3 linked regions of the Hymenobacter swuensis DY53 genome follow. The protein of the gene in region 3 interacts with the protein of the main gene of each other region in a pairwise test. Links are inferred from orthologs where the notes say so. Each region holds a gene or a part of one and is shown on either strand. Other genes may lie near its edges.

The links.
Region 1: the proteins of HSW_RS03950 (region 3) and HSW_RS20635 interact in binary tests that used the Escherichia coli proteins (3 or more experiments, as listed by UniProt). The link is inferred for Hymenobacter swuensis DY53 from one-to-one orthologs.
Region 2: the proteins of HSW_RS03950 (region 3) and HSW_RS16150 interact in binary tests that used the Escherichia coli proteins (3 or more experiments, as listed by UniProt). The link is inferred for Hymenobacter swuensis DY53 from one-to-one orthologs.

What each region holds. Positions count from the first base shown.
Region 1 is NZ_CP007145.1:4,502,474-4,506,889, reverse strand. Bases 614-3,376 are described here. They hold HSW_RS20635 (5-formyltetrahydrofolate cyclo-ligase), read left to right. Parts: upstream 614-1,590; coding sequence 1,591-2,163; downstream 2,164-3,376. Other genes in these bases: HSW_RS24440 (hypothetical protein), read right to left, coding at 3,336-3,376; HSW_RS20625 (ExbD/TolR family protein), read left to right, coding at 2,772-3,278; HSW_RS20630 (ExbD/TolR family protein), read left to right, coding at 2,186-2,698; HSW_RS20640 (carboxypeptidase-like regulatory domain-containing protein), read left to right, coding at 614-1,493. Also shown: bacillithiol biosynthesis cysteine-adding enzyme BshC, read left to right, coding at 1-350; more of HSW_RS20640, read left to right, coding at 585-613; more of HSW_RS24440, read right to left, coding at 3,377-3,485; HSW_RS20620 (GDYXXLXY domain-containing protein), read right to left, coding at 3,600-4,166; HSW_RS20615 (DUF2157 domain-containing protein), read right to left, coding at 4,172-4,416. UniProt on the Escherichia coli protein: Involved in the removal of 5-formyltetrahydrofolate.
Region 2 is NZ_CP007145.1:3,467,201-3,471,745, forward strand. What follows is about bases 1,492-4,383. They hold HSW_RS16150 (uracil-DNA glycosylase), read right to left. Parts: upstream 3,325-4,383; coding sequence 2,659-3,324; downstream 1,492-2,658. Other genes in these bases: lepB (signal peptidase I), read left to right, coding at 1,492-2,494; apaG (Co2+/Mg2+ efflux protein ApaG), read left to right, coding at 3,437-3,823; HSW_RS16160 (O-methyltransferase), read left to right, coding at 4,010-4,383. Outside these bases: HSW_RS16135 (DUF5683 domain-containing protein), read left to right, coding at 1-319; dapB (4-hydroxy-tetrahydrodipicolinate reductase), read left to right, coding at 401-1,120; more of lepB, read left to right, coding at 1,289-1,491; more of HSW_RS16160, read left to right, coding at 4,384-4,545. UniProt on the Escherichia coli protein: Excises uracil residues from the DNA which can arise as a result of misincorporation of dUMP residues by DNA polymerase or due to deamination of cytosine.
Region 3 is NZ_CP007145.1:573,142-577,705, reverse strand. What follows is about bases 1,111-4,021. They hold HSW_RS03950 (nucleoside-diphosphate kinase), read right to left. Parts: upstream 2,821-4,021; coding sequence 2,401-2,820; downstream 1,111-2,400. Other genes in these bases: HSW_RS03945 (DHH family phosphoesterase), read left to right, coding at 3,180-4,021; HSW_RS03955 (nucleoside permease), read left to right, coding at 1,111-2,214. Outside these bases: HSW_RS03965 (nucleoside deaminase), read left to right, coding at 1-12; HSW_RS03960 (superoxide dismutase), read left to right, coding at 130-738; more of HSW_RS03955, read left to right, coding at 922-1,110; more of HSW_RS03945, read left to right, coding at 4,022-4,223; HSW_RS03940 (FKBP-type peptidyl-prolyl cis-trans isomerase), read left to right, coding at 4,274-4,564. UniProt on the Escherichia coli protein: Major role in the synthesis of nucleoside triphosphates other than ATP. The ATP gamma phosphate is transferred to the NDP beta phosphate via a ping-pong mechanism, using a phosphorylated active-site intermediate.

The sequences.
Region 1 (4,416 bases), 3.9 Mb from region 3 along the record:
TGAGCCTGCAGCAGCAGCAGCAGCAGCTAGCCGCCGCCTTCCAGCAGATGGCGGACCTGGCCCAGCGCCTCGACCCCACGCTGGTGCGCACCGTGGCCGCCGAGCAGCAGAAGGTGGCTGGCATTGTGCAGGGCCTGGAAAAGCGCCTGAGCAAAGCTGCCGAAGCCAAGCACGAAACCGCCTATACCCAGCTCACGGCCCTCAAAGACAAGCTGATGCCCAACGGCCACCTGCAGGAGCGCGAAGACAACGTGCTGAGCATCCTCATCAACAACCCCGGCTTTATCGGGCAGCTTTTGGATGCCTTCGACCCGCTGGCCCTGGAGTTTACGGTGCTGGAGGAGGAGTAGAAAACAGCTGTTGCAGCTAGTTGGAAAGCAACTGATGCCAATAAATAACGTCATGCTGAGCTTGCCGAAGCATCTCTACCGCTTCGTTAGATTGCTACAACGGAGCGGTAGAGATGCTTCGGCAAGCTCAGCATGACGGTTTCGGATACCTTGTAAACAGCTGCTGGCAACCATCGGCCACTGGCGGGGCTCTGGGGGAGAGTTGTTCTACTCTTCTCCAACTCCTCATTTCTGATGGCGGCTATCCGACGTTACTGTTTCTCTGTTTCCTGGCTGCGGAAGGTGGCCGGTGGGCTGCTAGTGGGGCTGTTGCCCTTGGCGGCCACCGGCCAGACGCTGACCGGCACCCTTACCGCCGGCCCCGCGGCCGGTCCGGTGTCGTATGCTAACCTGGGCATTCCGGGCAAGAGCGTGGGCACCGTAACCGATGAGCACGGGGCTTACCAGCTGGCCTACACGCCGGCCAACCTCACCGATACCGTGTACGTGTCCAGCTTGGGCTACCGGTCGCAACGAGTGCTGCTGCGGGAGCTGGTGGCGCAGCCCAACCGCACGCTGGTGCCCGTGGCCGTACCGCTGGCGGATGTGCGGGTGCAGGCCCCGGGGCTGTACAAGCGCCGCCGCACGCTGGGCTGCACCACTACCTCCCATTCCATCATCTCCAAGCTCAAAGCTGAGCATCTGGGGGCCGAGATGGGCATAGTCGTCTGCCTCAAGCACAAGCCCACCAAGCTGCTGACGGCCCATTTCAACGTGCTATACCAGCAGCCCGATACCCTGCGGTTTCGGGTGAACCTGTACCGCCTGCTGCCCGACGGCCGCCCATCGGGGGAAAAGCTGCTGACTCGCAACCTGTTAGTGAGCACGACGGACAGGGCAAATCCCGAGGCCCCGCTCACCGTGGACCTGACCACGGACCAGCTGGTAGTGGACGAGGATTTCCTGCTGACGCTAGAGTGGGTTGGCGGCGGGGAGGTGGAGCAGGTGAGTAAAAGCCTGGCCTTTTCCAGCGCCCTGGGCTACGGCAAAGGCGACCTGTACTTCCGCAAAACCAGCCAGGATTCCTGGGAGAAACCCTCCGTGGGAGCCAGGTTGGCCGGTATGCAGCCGAAAGTGGGCTTCTACGTGACGGCGCTGGACTGATTGGTTCAGCCAAAAGAAACCAGCCGAAAAAAGTGCCCTGCTGTTTGTATCAGAGGATGGAAAAAATCAGCGTAATCAGTCCAATTCGCGAAAATCTATGACCAAAGCCGAACTCCGCCGCGCCGCCCTGGCCCGCCGCCGCGCCCTGCCCGAAGCCGAAGTGGCCCGGCGTAGCGCCGCGCTGTGGGAACAGCTGCAGGTCGAATTTGTGGTGCCGGAGTGGCAGTGGCTGCACCTGTTTCTGCCCATTCCGCAGCAGCACGAGCCCGATACCTGGCCGCTGATTCGGGCGCTGTGGGCGCAGCAGCCGCATATGCAGCTGGCCGTGCCCGTGGTGCAGCCCGACGGCCACACGCTGCGCCACTTCCACCTTACGCCCGCTACCACGCTGGTAAAAAACCGCTGGGGTATTCCGGAGCCGGTGGGCGCCGCCAAGATTAGCCCCGCCCAGCTGGACGCCGTGCTGATTCCACTGCTGGCTTTCGATGAAGCCGGCCACCGTGTGGGCTACGGCAAAGGCTTCTACGACCGGTTTCTGCAGGAGTGCCGGCCCGATGCGATGCGAATAGGGGTGAGTCTGGAGCCGCCAGTGCCGCGCATTACCGATGCTTGGGCGGGCGACGTACCGTTGAACGCCTGCCTCACGCCGGAGCGGGTGTGGTGGTTCTAGGCCGACTTGTATATTAGAGGCTATGTCGTCCGCTCCGCCCTGCTTGCTATCTGGCCGTTCCCGCCGCGCCCCGCGCCGGCTGATGCCGCCTGATATGACCCCGATGGCCGGTGTAGGCTTTCTGCTGGTGGCGTTTTTCATGCTGAACAGTACGTTGTCCAGATCTACCCTGCTGGAGCTGGCTATGCCGGTGAAGCCAACGCCCACGGCTGAAATACCAAGCCATTGTTGCGGTGGCAGCGCGCTTACGCTGCTGCTGGGGGCCGATAACCGGATTTTCTACTACTGGGGAATGGGGCCGGCCTTCACGGAAGATGGGTTGCATGAAACCAACTTGGGCAGCCGGGGACTGCGCCGGGTGTTGCTGGGCTTTCGTGCGCAGCCCTGCCCGCTGGTCCTCGTGAAGCCCTCCGATAAGGTATCGTACCACCAGCTGGTAGATGTGCTGGATGAGCTGCACATCACCGTCACCACCCAGTATGTGCTGGCCGACCTGACTGCGGCCGACAAGCAACTGCTGGTGGCGGGGCCGTAGCCGCTGCACAATATCAGCTTCTGCCGTAGCGTTGCCTGAATACAACCGTATTCACCTAACCCCCAGCACCGTTATGGCCGACCTCCAGACCGCCGCCCCCGCCGCCAAGGGCACCAAGCCCCGCGCCAAAAAGCACGCCTTCCGCCTCGATATGACCCCGATGGTGGACCTGGCCTTTTTGCTGCTTACGTTCTTCATGCTCACCACTACCTTCAGCAAGCCTACGGTGATGGAAGTGGCTATGCCGGCCAAGGGCTCCGAAACATCGGCCGTGCCGGCTTCCAAAGCCCTGACGCTGCTGCTGGGCAAAGACAGCCGGATTCAGTACTTCTTCGGAGAGAATCCTGGTAAAAATACCTCTGCGGTTCATAGCACTACATTCGCGGCAAATGGTCTACGGAAGCTGCTGCTGCAATTCCGGCAGAAGGCGGGTGGTATGGTGCTCATCAAGGCCACCGACGAGGCTTCCTACCAGAGCATGGTGGACGCGCTGGATGAAATGAATATCACCGATACCAGGAAATACGCTTTGGTAGATCTGGATCAGGCGGATAGAAACCTGCTGGCCACTTACCGCTAGGCTGCCCGCTCACAAATTAAAACCGCCCGCTTCGATGATATCGGGGCGGGCGGTTTATTATTTCTGGGGCGAACTGGCGGAGTCCGGGTGACCAAGGGCCTGAGCGGAGCGGGATGTTGCCGTTTTGCTATGAACGGTGGTTGGCTGAGTGGCTCGCCGCTGGGCGGCCAGCACCTCGCCAATAGAGGCTAGATTGGCTTTCTTCATGAAGCAGGAAAATAAAAGGATAAGACAACATGCAATAGGTAGGGTAGCGGTAAACGGAGCAAAACTTGCCAGCCAAGATAATACAAACCAGGAAAATAAGGCGCGATTTTTTGGTCAGCGGGCTGTGGTGTCAATCTGACTGATGCGTGCCTGACCCCAGGGGGCAATACTGATTTGCACACGCAGGCTGCGCCGCTGATGCAACCTACGGCTCATGGTTTCGGGCACGTAATACCGCTCCAGGCCGTAGCGCAGGCGCAGGCCACGCCGCCATACATCCTGCACCGAGCCACGCAGTACCGCCTGCTGACCAGTAATAGCCGGCCGCGCAGGGTATATTCCTACGGCCTCGTAAGTGCTGTCGGGGCGGGGCGTGAGTAGTACGTAGGCGGCCTGTTTGCGGCGGGGTAGTTCCTCGCCGCGCCATAGGTGGCCTGGTAGCTCGCCAATTTGGTAACGCAGATTCAGGTAGTCGCCATACAGCAGGTCGCGTGGGTCTATGGGTTGGGTCCGGAGCCAGATGCGGCGGCCCAGAGCCTCGGTGGCATAGCCAGCCACCGCTACGCCCAGCACAAACAGCACCTGAGCCAGCACCAGCCACCGCAGCCACACACGGCGGCGCGGCTCCGGCAAATCGGGCAAGGACCCGGCCACGGCGGGCAGTGCAGAAACAGCAGACAAACTACTCATGGTTTAGAGGCAGTGGAGCCGGCGAAAGTGCGGGCCGCCCGGCGGCGCAGCAGCCAGCTCAGGCCAAACAGCAGCAAGCCGCCCAGCAGAAAAAACACCGATTTATCCATGAAGCCCCAGGTTAGCTTGAAGTACGCTACGGCCGTAGTCAGCACGAAGAGCACGGTGCCCAGCGTTACCCGGTCCTGGTTTTGCTCCTGGTGCGCCCGCCATAATACGCTGCCTGAGTAGGCGTACAGCA
Region 2 (4,545 bases), 2.9 Mb from region 3 along the record:
ATACGCGGACGGCAAGGATGAATACCTCAATAGCAACCCGCGCAAAGCCTTCGGCGACCTGAAAGGCGAAAACGTTAGCCAGGAAACCAGCATTGAGAACATTCAGCGGGGTATCGTCTTCTACCGTCGTAACCGCGACACGTTCATTGCTTACACGGCCCTGGTGTATGGCATTACGGTGCTTGATGCGCTGGTAGATGCTCACCTGCGCGACTTCGACATCAGCGACGATTTAAGCCTGCGCGTTGAGCCAACACTGCTGCCCAGCCAGACAGTAGCTCCCGGAGCCGGACTGGCCCTTTCCTTACACTTTAAATAACCGGTGGAGGCATTCGTCCGGGCATGCTGTCTGGCTGTCCGGTTTGTCATCCTCCGCTGAAGTACCAGAAATTTCTCTTCTATGAAGCTCCTGCTGATCGGTTACGGCAAAATGGGCCGGGCCATCGAAGCCCAGGCTATTGCCCGCGGCCACCAGATTGTCGGCATTGTGGACCCTTCGCGGCCTGATGTGCGCATCTCCGATTTTACTGCCGTTCAGGTTGACGCGGCCATTGAGTTCACCCACCCCGACGCGGCGTTTCAGAATGTAGTGGCCTGCCTCCGGCAGGGCATTCCGGTAGTGTGCGGCTCCACGGGCTGGCTGCATCACTTCGCCGAGGCCCAGACCCTGAGCCAGGAAACCGGCACGCCGCTGTTCTACGCCTCCAACTACAGCGTGGGCGTGAATCTGTTCTTCCACTTCAACGAGTACATTGCGGCCAAAATGCACCAGTTTGGCGGCTACGATGTGCAGGTGCGGGAAATCCACCACACCCAGAAGGTAGACCAGCCCAGCGGCACGGCCCTCACGGCCGCCGAAGGCATCCTACGCCACTTCCCTGCTAAAACCACCTGGCGCAACGAAGCCACCGACACGGCGTCGGAACTGGCTATCCTCTCGGAGCGCGAAGGCGCGGTGGTGGGCACCCACATCATCACCTACTCCTCCCCCGCCGACTCCATCGAACTCAAGCACGAAGCCCACACCCGCGAAGGGTTTGTGCAGGGCGCGCTGCTGGCCGCCGAGTGGCTGCCCGGCCGCCAGGGCGTATTCGGCATGAAAGATCTGCTGGGCCTCTGAAATGTGAAGTTGTGAAGGGTGAAATTGTGAAGTGGCCGAATTGCACCTCTTCACAATTTCACCCTTCACAACTTCACCTTTCCTCGCATTATTTCGCATCTTCCGTCGTTCAAACTGAAGACGTGCCGGCAACGGCCGACAGTTCGTTTTTTTGGCCCCTGACTTATTATGGCAGTACAATCCTGGGAGAAATACCTCGAGAAAAACCCATCGGCCCCGGTTACGCCCGGAAAGGAGCCGAAGAAGCGCAAAAGTGCCGTCCGGGAGTGGGGTGACGCCATTCTGTTTGCGGTAGTAGCGGCAACGCTAATCCGGTGGGCCACCTTTGAGGCGTACACCATCCCGACGCCTTCTATGGAGCACTCCCTGCTGGTAGGCGACTACCTGTTTGTGAGCAAGCTGCACTACGGCCCGCGCACGCCCCAGACGCCGCTGCAGGTGCCGCTCACGCACCAGACCATCTGGGGCAGCAGCATCAGAAGCTATTCCGACCTGATTCAGCTGCCCAGCTACCGGCTGCCCGGCTTTTCGGAGGTGAAGAACAACGACGTGGTAGTGTTCAACGTGCCCTTCGAAGCCGAACACCCCGCCGACCTGCGCACAAACTACATTAAGCGGTGCATTGCTGTTGCCGGCGACGTGCTGGAGGTTAAGCAGGGGCAGGTATTCATCAATGGTAAGCCCGCCAAGAACTACCCGGAAATGCAGAGCAGCTACTTCCTGCAGGTGCCCGGAAACGACGACTTGGCAGCGGACTTCCGACAGTACGGCGTAGTGAACTACGATACGCCCGAGGGCACTCCCTACCAAGCGGATACTGAGTTGTACGGCCGGGGCTACGAAGTACACATGACCCAGGCGGCGTACGAGTTCTTCAAAAAGCAGCCCTACGTGAAAGGCATTGTGGATCTGAAGACGCCGCCAAACCAGCCGGAGCGGCAGCAGGTGTTCCCCAACAACCCTGATTCACCCTATAGTCAGCCCCTGGCCAACCCACCCTTCCCCACCTGGAATAAGGACAACTACGGTCCCCTCCAGATTCCGAAGGAAGGCCAAACGGTGCAGCTCACCCCCCAGAACTCGCCCCAGTATCAGAAAATCATTCTGCGCTACGAGCACAACGAAGGCATGAGCGTGGATGCCAACGGTCAGATTCTGCAGAACGGTCAGCCTTTGAAGAGCTACACCTTCAAGCAGGATTACTACTTCATGATGGGCGACAACCGCCATAACTCCCTCGATTCGCGTTTCTGGGGCTTCGTGCCCGCCGACCACATCGTGGGCAAGGCCGTGCTCATCTGGCTGTCGGTTGATCCGCACGCCTCCTTCTTCCAGAAAGTCCGCTGGAACCGCCTGTTTAACTTGGTAGATTAACCGTCATTGCGAGGAGGCACGACGAAGCAATCTGTCCTTAACGCAGCCCAACGCCCTGACCTATTCGAAAGCCCCTAACGTCCGTGCTGGCGTCAGGGGCTTTCTTTTTTTCAGGGTTTAGCACGTCGTGAAGGACAGATTGCTTCGTCGTGCCTCCTCGCGCTTTACCACGTAATCGGCTGCTCGTGGTGCTGCTGCAAGTAGGTGTTGGTTTGGCTGAAAGGGCGGCTGCCGAAGAAGCCTCGGTCGGCGGCGTAGGGCGAGGGGTGGGCGGCTTTCAGCACCAAGTGCTTGCGGGCATCAATAATTTCGCCCTTTTTCTGCGCGTACGCGCCCCACAGGATAAACACCACATGCTCCTTCTGGTCGGAAATCTGCTGAATAACGGCGTCGGTGAACTGCTCCCAGCCTTTCTTCTGGTGACTGCCGGGGTCGGCGGCCCGCACGGTGAGCGTGGCGTTAAGCAGCAAAACGCCCTGCTCGGCCCACCGGTCGAGGTTGCCATTCGGGGCCGGCGGGGTTTCGGGCAGATCGGCCTGCAGTTCCTTAAAGATATTCTGCAACGAGGGCGGCGTGCGCACGCCCTCGGCCACCGAGAAGCTCAGGCCGTGCGCCTGGCCTTTGCCATGGTAGGGGTCCTGCCCTAAAATGACTACTTTAACCTGCTCAAAGGGGCAGGCCTCGAAGGCATGAAAAATCTGGGGACCGGGCGGATACACGGTGGTAGTGGCGTACTCACCCTTCACGAAGGCAATCAGGTGCTGGAAGTACGGCTTTTCAAATTCTGGAGCTAGCACCTTGCGCCAGCTTTCTTCTATCTTTACAGACATACGGGAAAGGATTATTTTTCAGTTGGGTGGACCGTTGTGGGTGCCGGCTGCGTAGATAAACCAAATTCCGCACACGGCTGTTAGCTTTTCTCTCCTTCGGAACTCCAACGTTATGAATACGACCACCACCCAGGGCGTAACCGTTAGTGTTACCACCAATTACCTGCCCGACTACTCCAGCCCGGGTCAGGAACACTACGTCTTTGCCTACAAAATTGATATCCGCAACAATAGCGAGTACACGGTGAAGCTGCTGCGTCGCCACTGGTACATTTACGACGCCAACGGCGTCGTGCGCGAAGTGGAGGGCGAAGGCGTGGTAGGACAGCAGCCTACCCTGGAACCCGGCGAAGCGCACCAATACGTATCGGGGTGCAACCTGAAATCGGGTCTGGGCAAGATGCGGGGTACGTACCAGATGGAGCGGGTGATGGATGGCAGCGAGTTTGCCGTTGACATTCCAGAATTTACGCTCGTGGTGCCGTATCGTTTGAACTGAAACGCTGCCCTTGATGACGCTTCTCAGCCGCTCCGGTTCTTGCCGGAGCGGCTTTTTTTGCGCGTTCGGTATCTTGCAGCCCTCCGGATGAGTTTTGCCTTTCTGCTTTCCTCAGTCAGCGCAGGTGTCTTTGTCTTTTTTTGTTGATCAAGAGTTGGCCTAGCCTGCTCATACCTACTCCCGCCGTTGTTTTTTCAGATTTTCAGCTACCTCCGGTTTCTGCTCAGTTCGGGCAACGCCCACGGCTTGCACTCGCCTTTCGTCTTTGGCCTATACGCGCATGTAGTGAACCACTACGGCCATTTCGCGGCCTATGATGCAGTAGAAAACCGGCGTACCGAACTCCTGCACGATGCGACAACTATTCAGGTCCGGGATTTTGGCGCCGGCTCCCACACCAAGGCCGGCCGCGTCCGGCAGCTGCGCGACATTGCCCGCACGGCCGCCAAGCCGCCCAAGCTGGGTAAGCTGCTGTTCCGGCTGGTCAACCACTTCCAGCCCCGCACCATTGTGGAGTTGGGCACTTCGCTGGGCCTCACCACAGCCTACCTGGCCGCCGCCGACTCGCGGGCGCACGTCCTCACCTTTGAAGGCTGCCCGGCCACGGCGGAAGTAGCTCGCGCCACTTTCAAGGCTACGAGAGTACATAACGTAGAGGTCATTGAAGGCAACCTCGACGACACCCTGGGCCCTGGCCTAGTGGCTCTCCCCGCTCCCGTCGA
Region 3 (4,564 bases):
AAGCGGAAATAGGCTACTTTTGGCCGCCACCGCAACCCTACGCGGGTTCCGGTGGTTTTACTGTCAGTCTGTACCTGCAAAGGTCAACAGCAGCTTACCTTTCCTTCACCCAACTAACCTCTCCTTACGATGGCTTTCGAACTGCCCCAACTGCCCTACGCCTACGATGCCCTGGAGCCGCACATTGATGCGCAAACCATGGAAATCCACCACGGCAAGCACCATCAGGCCTACGTTACTAACCTCAACAACGCCGTAGCCGGCACTGAATTGGAAGGCAAGAGTCTGGAAGATTTGCTGCAGAACATTGCCTCGGCTCCGGCAGCCGTACGCAACAACGGCGGTGGCCATTGGAACCACTCCTTTTTCTGGCAGATTCTGGGCCCCAACGGTGGTGGTACCCCCACCGGCGCTGTCGGCGAAGCCATCAACCAGGCATTCGGCAGCTACGAGAAATTCAAGGAGGAATTCACCAAGGCTGCTACTACCCGTTTCGGCTCGGGCTGGGCGTGGCTGTGCAAGCAGGCCGACGGCTCGGTACAAATCTGCTCCACGCCTAACCAGGATAATCCCCTCATGCCCGACACCGGCTGCAAAGGTACTCCGGTACTGGGCCTCGACGTGTGGGAGCACGCCTACTACCTCAAGTATCAGAACCGTCGCCCCGATTACATTGCCGCCTTCTTCAACCTCATCAACTGGGACGAAGTAAACAAGCGTTTCGCGGACGCCGCGTAACCTTCAGGTAATACTATTGCACTTGCGAAAAGCCCCCCTGGCCCCGGCCGGAGGGGCTTTTTTGGGGTTTATACCCCGGACCGGTCCGATGGGGCGGCGGCGGCGGCGAATTTTCACCGCAGAGAATTCTTGTATCTTTAGGATTCAAATTGTGTTCCCCCCACTTTCCTCACCAGTAGTTGCATGAGTACCAAGCTGCGTCTCACTATTCTGAGCTTTTTACAGTTTTTCATCTGGGGCTCGTGGCTGATAACCATCGGGGCGTACTGGTTTCAGACCAAACAGTGGTCGGGCGCGCAGTTCGGGGCCATCTTCTCCACCATGGGCATTGCCTCCATCTTCATGCCTTCCATCATGGGGATTATTGCCGATAAGTATGTGAATGCCGAAAAACTCTACGGTATCCTGCATATTCTAGGTGGGGCGGTGCTGTGCACGGTTCCCCTAGTGACGGACCCAGGCACCTTCTTCTGGGTGATTCTGCTGAACATGATTTTCTACATGCCCACGCTGGCCCTCAGCATTGCCGTATCGTACTCAGTGTTGAAGCGGCAGGGCCTGGATGTAGTGAAGGACTACCCGCCCATTCGGGTGTGGGGTACCATCGGCTTCATTGTGGCCATGTGGACGGTGAGCTTATTGGGCTTCGAGAAATCGGCTAACCAGTTTTACGTAGCCGCCGCCGCCGCTTTTGCGCTGGGCATCTATTCATTTACGCTGCCCGCCTGCCCGCCTCCGGCTAAAGACACGCCCAGCCGCTCGCTAATAGATGTATTGGGCCTGAAGTCGTTTGCGTTGTTGCGCGACACCAAAATGCTCACCTTCTTCCTGTTTGCCCTGCTGCTGGGAGCCGCTCTACAGCTTACCAACGCCTACGGCGACACCTTCCTGCACGATTTCGACAAAGTGCCAGCCTACCAAGACACGTTTGCCGTGAAGTACCCGGCCATCATTATGTCCATCTCGCAGGTATCGGAAACGCTGTTCATTCTGGCTATTCCGTTCTTTTTACGCCGCTTTGGCATCAAGCAGGTGATGCTGTTCAGTATGATTGCGTGGGTGTTACGTTTTGGCCTGCTGGCTTTCGGCACTCCCGACCAGCCCGGCATCTGGCTGATTGTCCTGTCCTGCATTGTGTACGGCATGGCTTTCGACTTCTTCAATATCTCTGGCTCGCTGTTCGTGGAAACCCAGACGGCCTCGTCTATCCGCGCTAGTGCCCAGGGCTTGTTCATGATGATGACCAACGGTTTTGGCGCCGTGCTGGGCAGTTCCGTTAGCGGTATCGTCATCGAGCAGTACTTTACCGCCGCCGATGGCGTAACCAAGGACTGGCACGGCATCTGGCTGACGTTTGCGGCCTATGCACTGGTTATTGCTGTGCTGTTCGTCTTCCTCTTCAAGCACAAGCACACCACTCAGGAAGTAACCGAATCGGAGCACATAGAGCCCCTGCTTAGCGCAGAGCCCGTCTAAATCACGGACTCAGACGGATTGGCCGGATTTTGTGGACGACCCGTTTTTCGGATTCAAGCATAACTTTAAGCAATAAAAAAGCCTCGCACTGATGCGAGGCTTTTTTATTGCTTCTAATGACAAATCAAACGGTAGTGCGGTTTTCAATCGTCTATAAAATCCGACTAATCCGCCTGAGTCCATGATTTAGAATTGCTCGTCGGCGGTGAAATAGAAGTCACCTTCGATTTTGGCGTTTTCATCGGAATCGGAGCCGTGTACGGCGTTGGCTTCGATGCTCTTGGCGTACTTCTTCCGGATGGTGCCTTCGGCGGCCTGGGCGGGGTTGGTAGCACCAATCAGGGTGCGGAAGTCAGCTACGGCGTTATCCTTCTCGAGGATAGCGGCCACGATGGGGCCCGACGACATGTACTTCACCAAGTCCTGGTAGAAGGGGCGCTCCTTGTGTACTTCGTAGAACTGGCCGGCACGCTCGGGAGTCAGCTGCACTTTTTTCAGGGCAACGATGCGGAAGCCACCTTCCTCAATCATGCTCAGGATACCACCAATGTGGTTGTCCTGGGTAGCATCGGGCTTAATCATCGTAAACGTGCGGTTCGTGGCCATGGGCTTGGTATGGTTAGTTGAAATGAATTCAGTTACTACGCAAACGGCAGGCGTTTGCGGCCGCAAAAGTACGGAATGAAATGATGGAATGAGTTGCTGGTGTAGAAATGCCGAAATTAGATACGGCATTTTTCCAGCAGCATACACCCCCACGGGTAGTATCGTACCCATATTCAACTCCATATTTCTCATATTTTCTGCCTCCCGGAACGTTTTGCCCGGTAACCGGCCTTGTCCTCACCTATGCCCTGCCTGCACCTTTCCGAAGGGCGTGTTGTTGAAACCCAGAATATTTCCGACTTTTGCCGCCTTTGTACGCGGCCTAACCGACCGAAATTCAGTCACCTACCCCGTAGGCAATGTCCACAATATCTGAGCTGAAGGAGCTGCTTGCGCACCCCCGACAGATTTTCATCACCACCCACCACAAGCCCGATGCTGACGCCCTGGGCTCGTCCCTGGGCTTGGCCGGCTACCTCCGCAAGAAGGGCCACAGCGTTACGGTGGTTACCCCATCCGACTACCCCGATTTCCTGGCCTGGATGCCCGGTAACGAGGAAGTAGTGGTATACGAGCCCCGCCAGAACGACGCCCAAGTGCGTGACATCATTGCGCGGGCCGAAGTGCTCTTCTGCCTTGATTTCAGCTGTCTGGGCCGCATCAATGAGCTGGGCGATTACGTGCGGGAAGCCAAGGGTACCAAGGTCCTCATCGACCACCACCAGGAGCCCGAGGATTTCGCGCAGCTGGACTACTCCAATCCCAAAGCTGCCGCCACGGCCGAGCTGGTGTTTGAAGTAATCCGCGACCTGGGCGACCAGGACCTGATTGACACCGGCATCGGGGAGTGCCTCTACGCCGGCATCATGACGGATACCGGCTCGTTTCGCCACCCCAGCACCTCGCGCAACGTGCACCTGATTATTGCCGAGCTGCTGAACGCGGGCATCAATCTCTCCGATGTGCACCGCCGCATCTACGACTCGCACTCAGAGGAGCGGCTGCGCTTTCTGGGCTTCGTGCTGAAGGATAAGCTCACGGTGCTGCGCGAGTATAACACGGCCTACATTGCTATTACGGCCGACGAGTTGCGCCAGTACAACTCTAAAACCGGCGATACGGAAGGGCTGGTGAACTTTGCGCTCAGCATTGAGGGAATCGTGTTTGCCGCCATTCTCATTGACCGGGTACAGGCCGTGAAGATTTCCTTCCGTTCGGTGGGTGACTTCTCAGTCAGCGAGTTTTCGCGCCGCAATTTCAATGGCGGCGGCCACCATAATGCCGCTGGTGGCATCAGCTATGACTCCCTCAGCAGCACCGTAGAGCGGTTTCTGAGCTTGCTTCCTGCTTATCAGGCGCAGCTGGTTACGGCCCCGTTGGCGCCGGTAGCACCATCGGTATAATTCGGTGTAACTTGGCCGCTCATTCTGTTTGTACACACGATAACCCTTTCATGCTCCTTAAACGCAACCTTCTGAGCCTGGCCCTCGCAGCCGGCGTTCTGGGCCTCGCCTCCTGCAACAAAGGCGGTGAATTCAGCAAGACCAAATCGGGAATTGAATACAAAGTATTCAAGAGCAACGGCAAGAGCTACGATGCCCGCGAAATCAGTGCCGATGGTGACGCGACCTACAAGGAGCGCATCGGCAAGATTATGGCGCTGCACGTAGAGTACCGCACGGGCAAGGATTCGATTCTGTTCAACTCGCGTAAGCAGCAGATGGGCTTCCCGGTTCGGGTACCG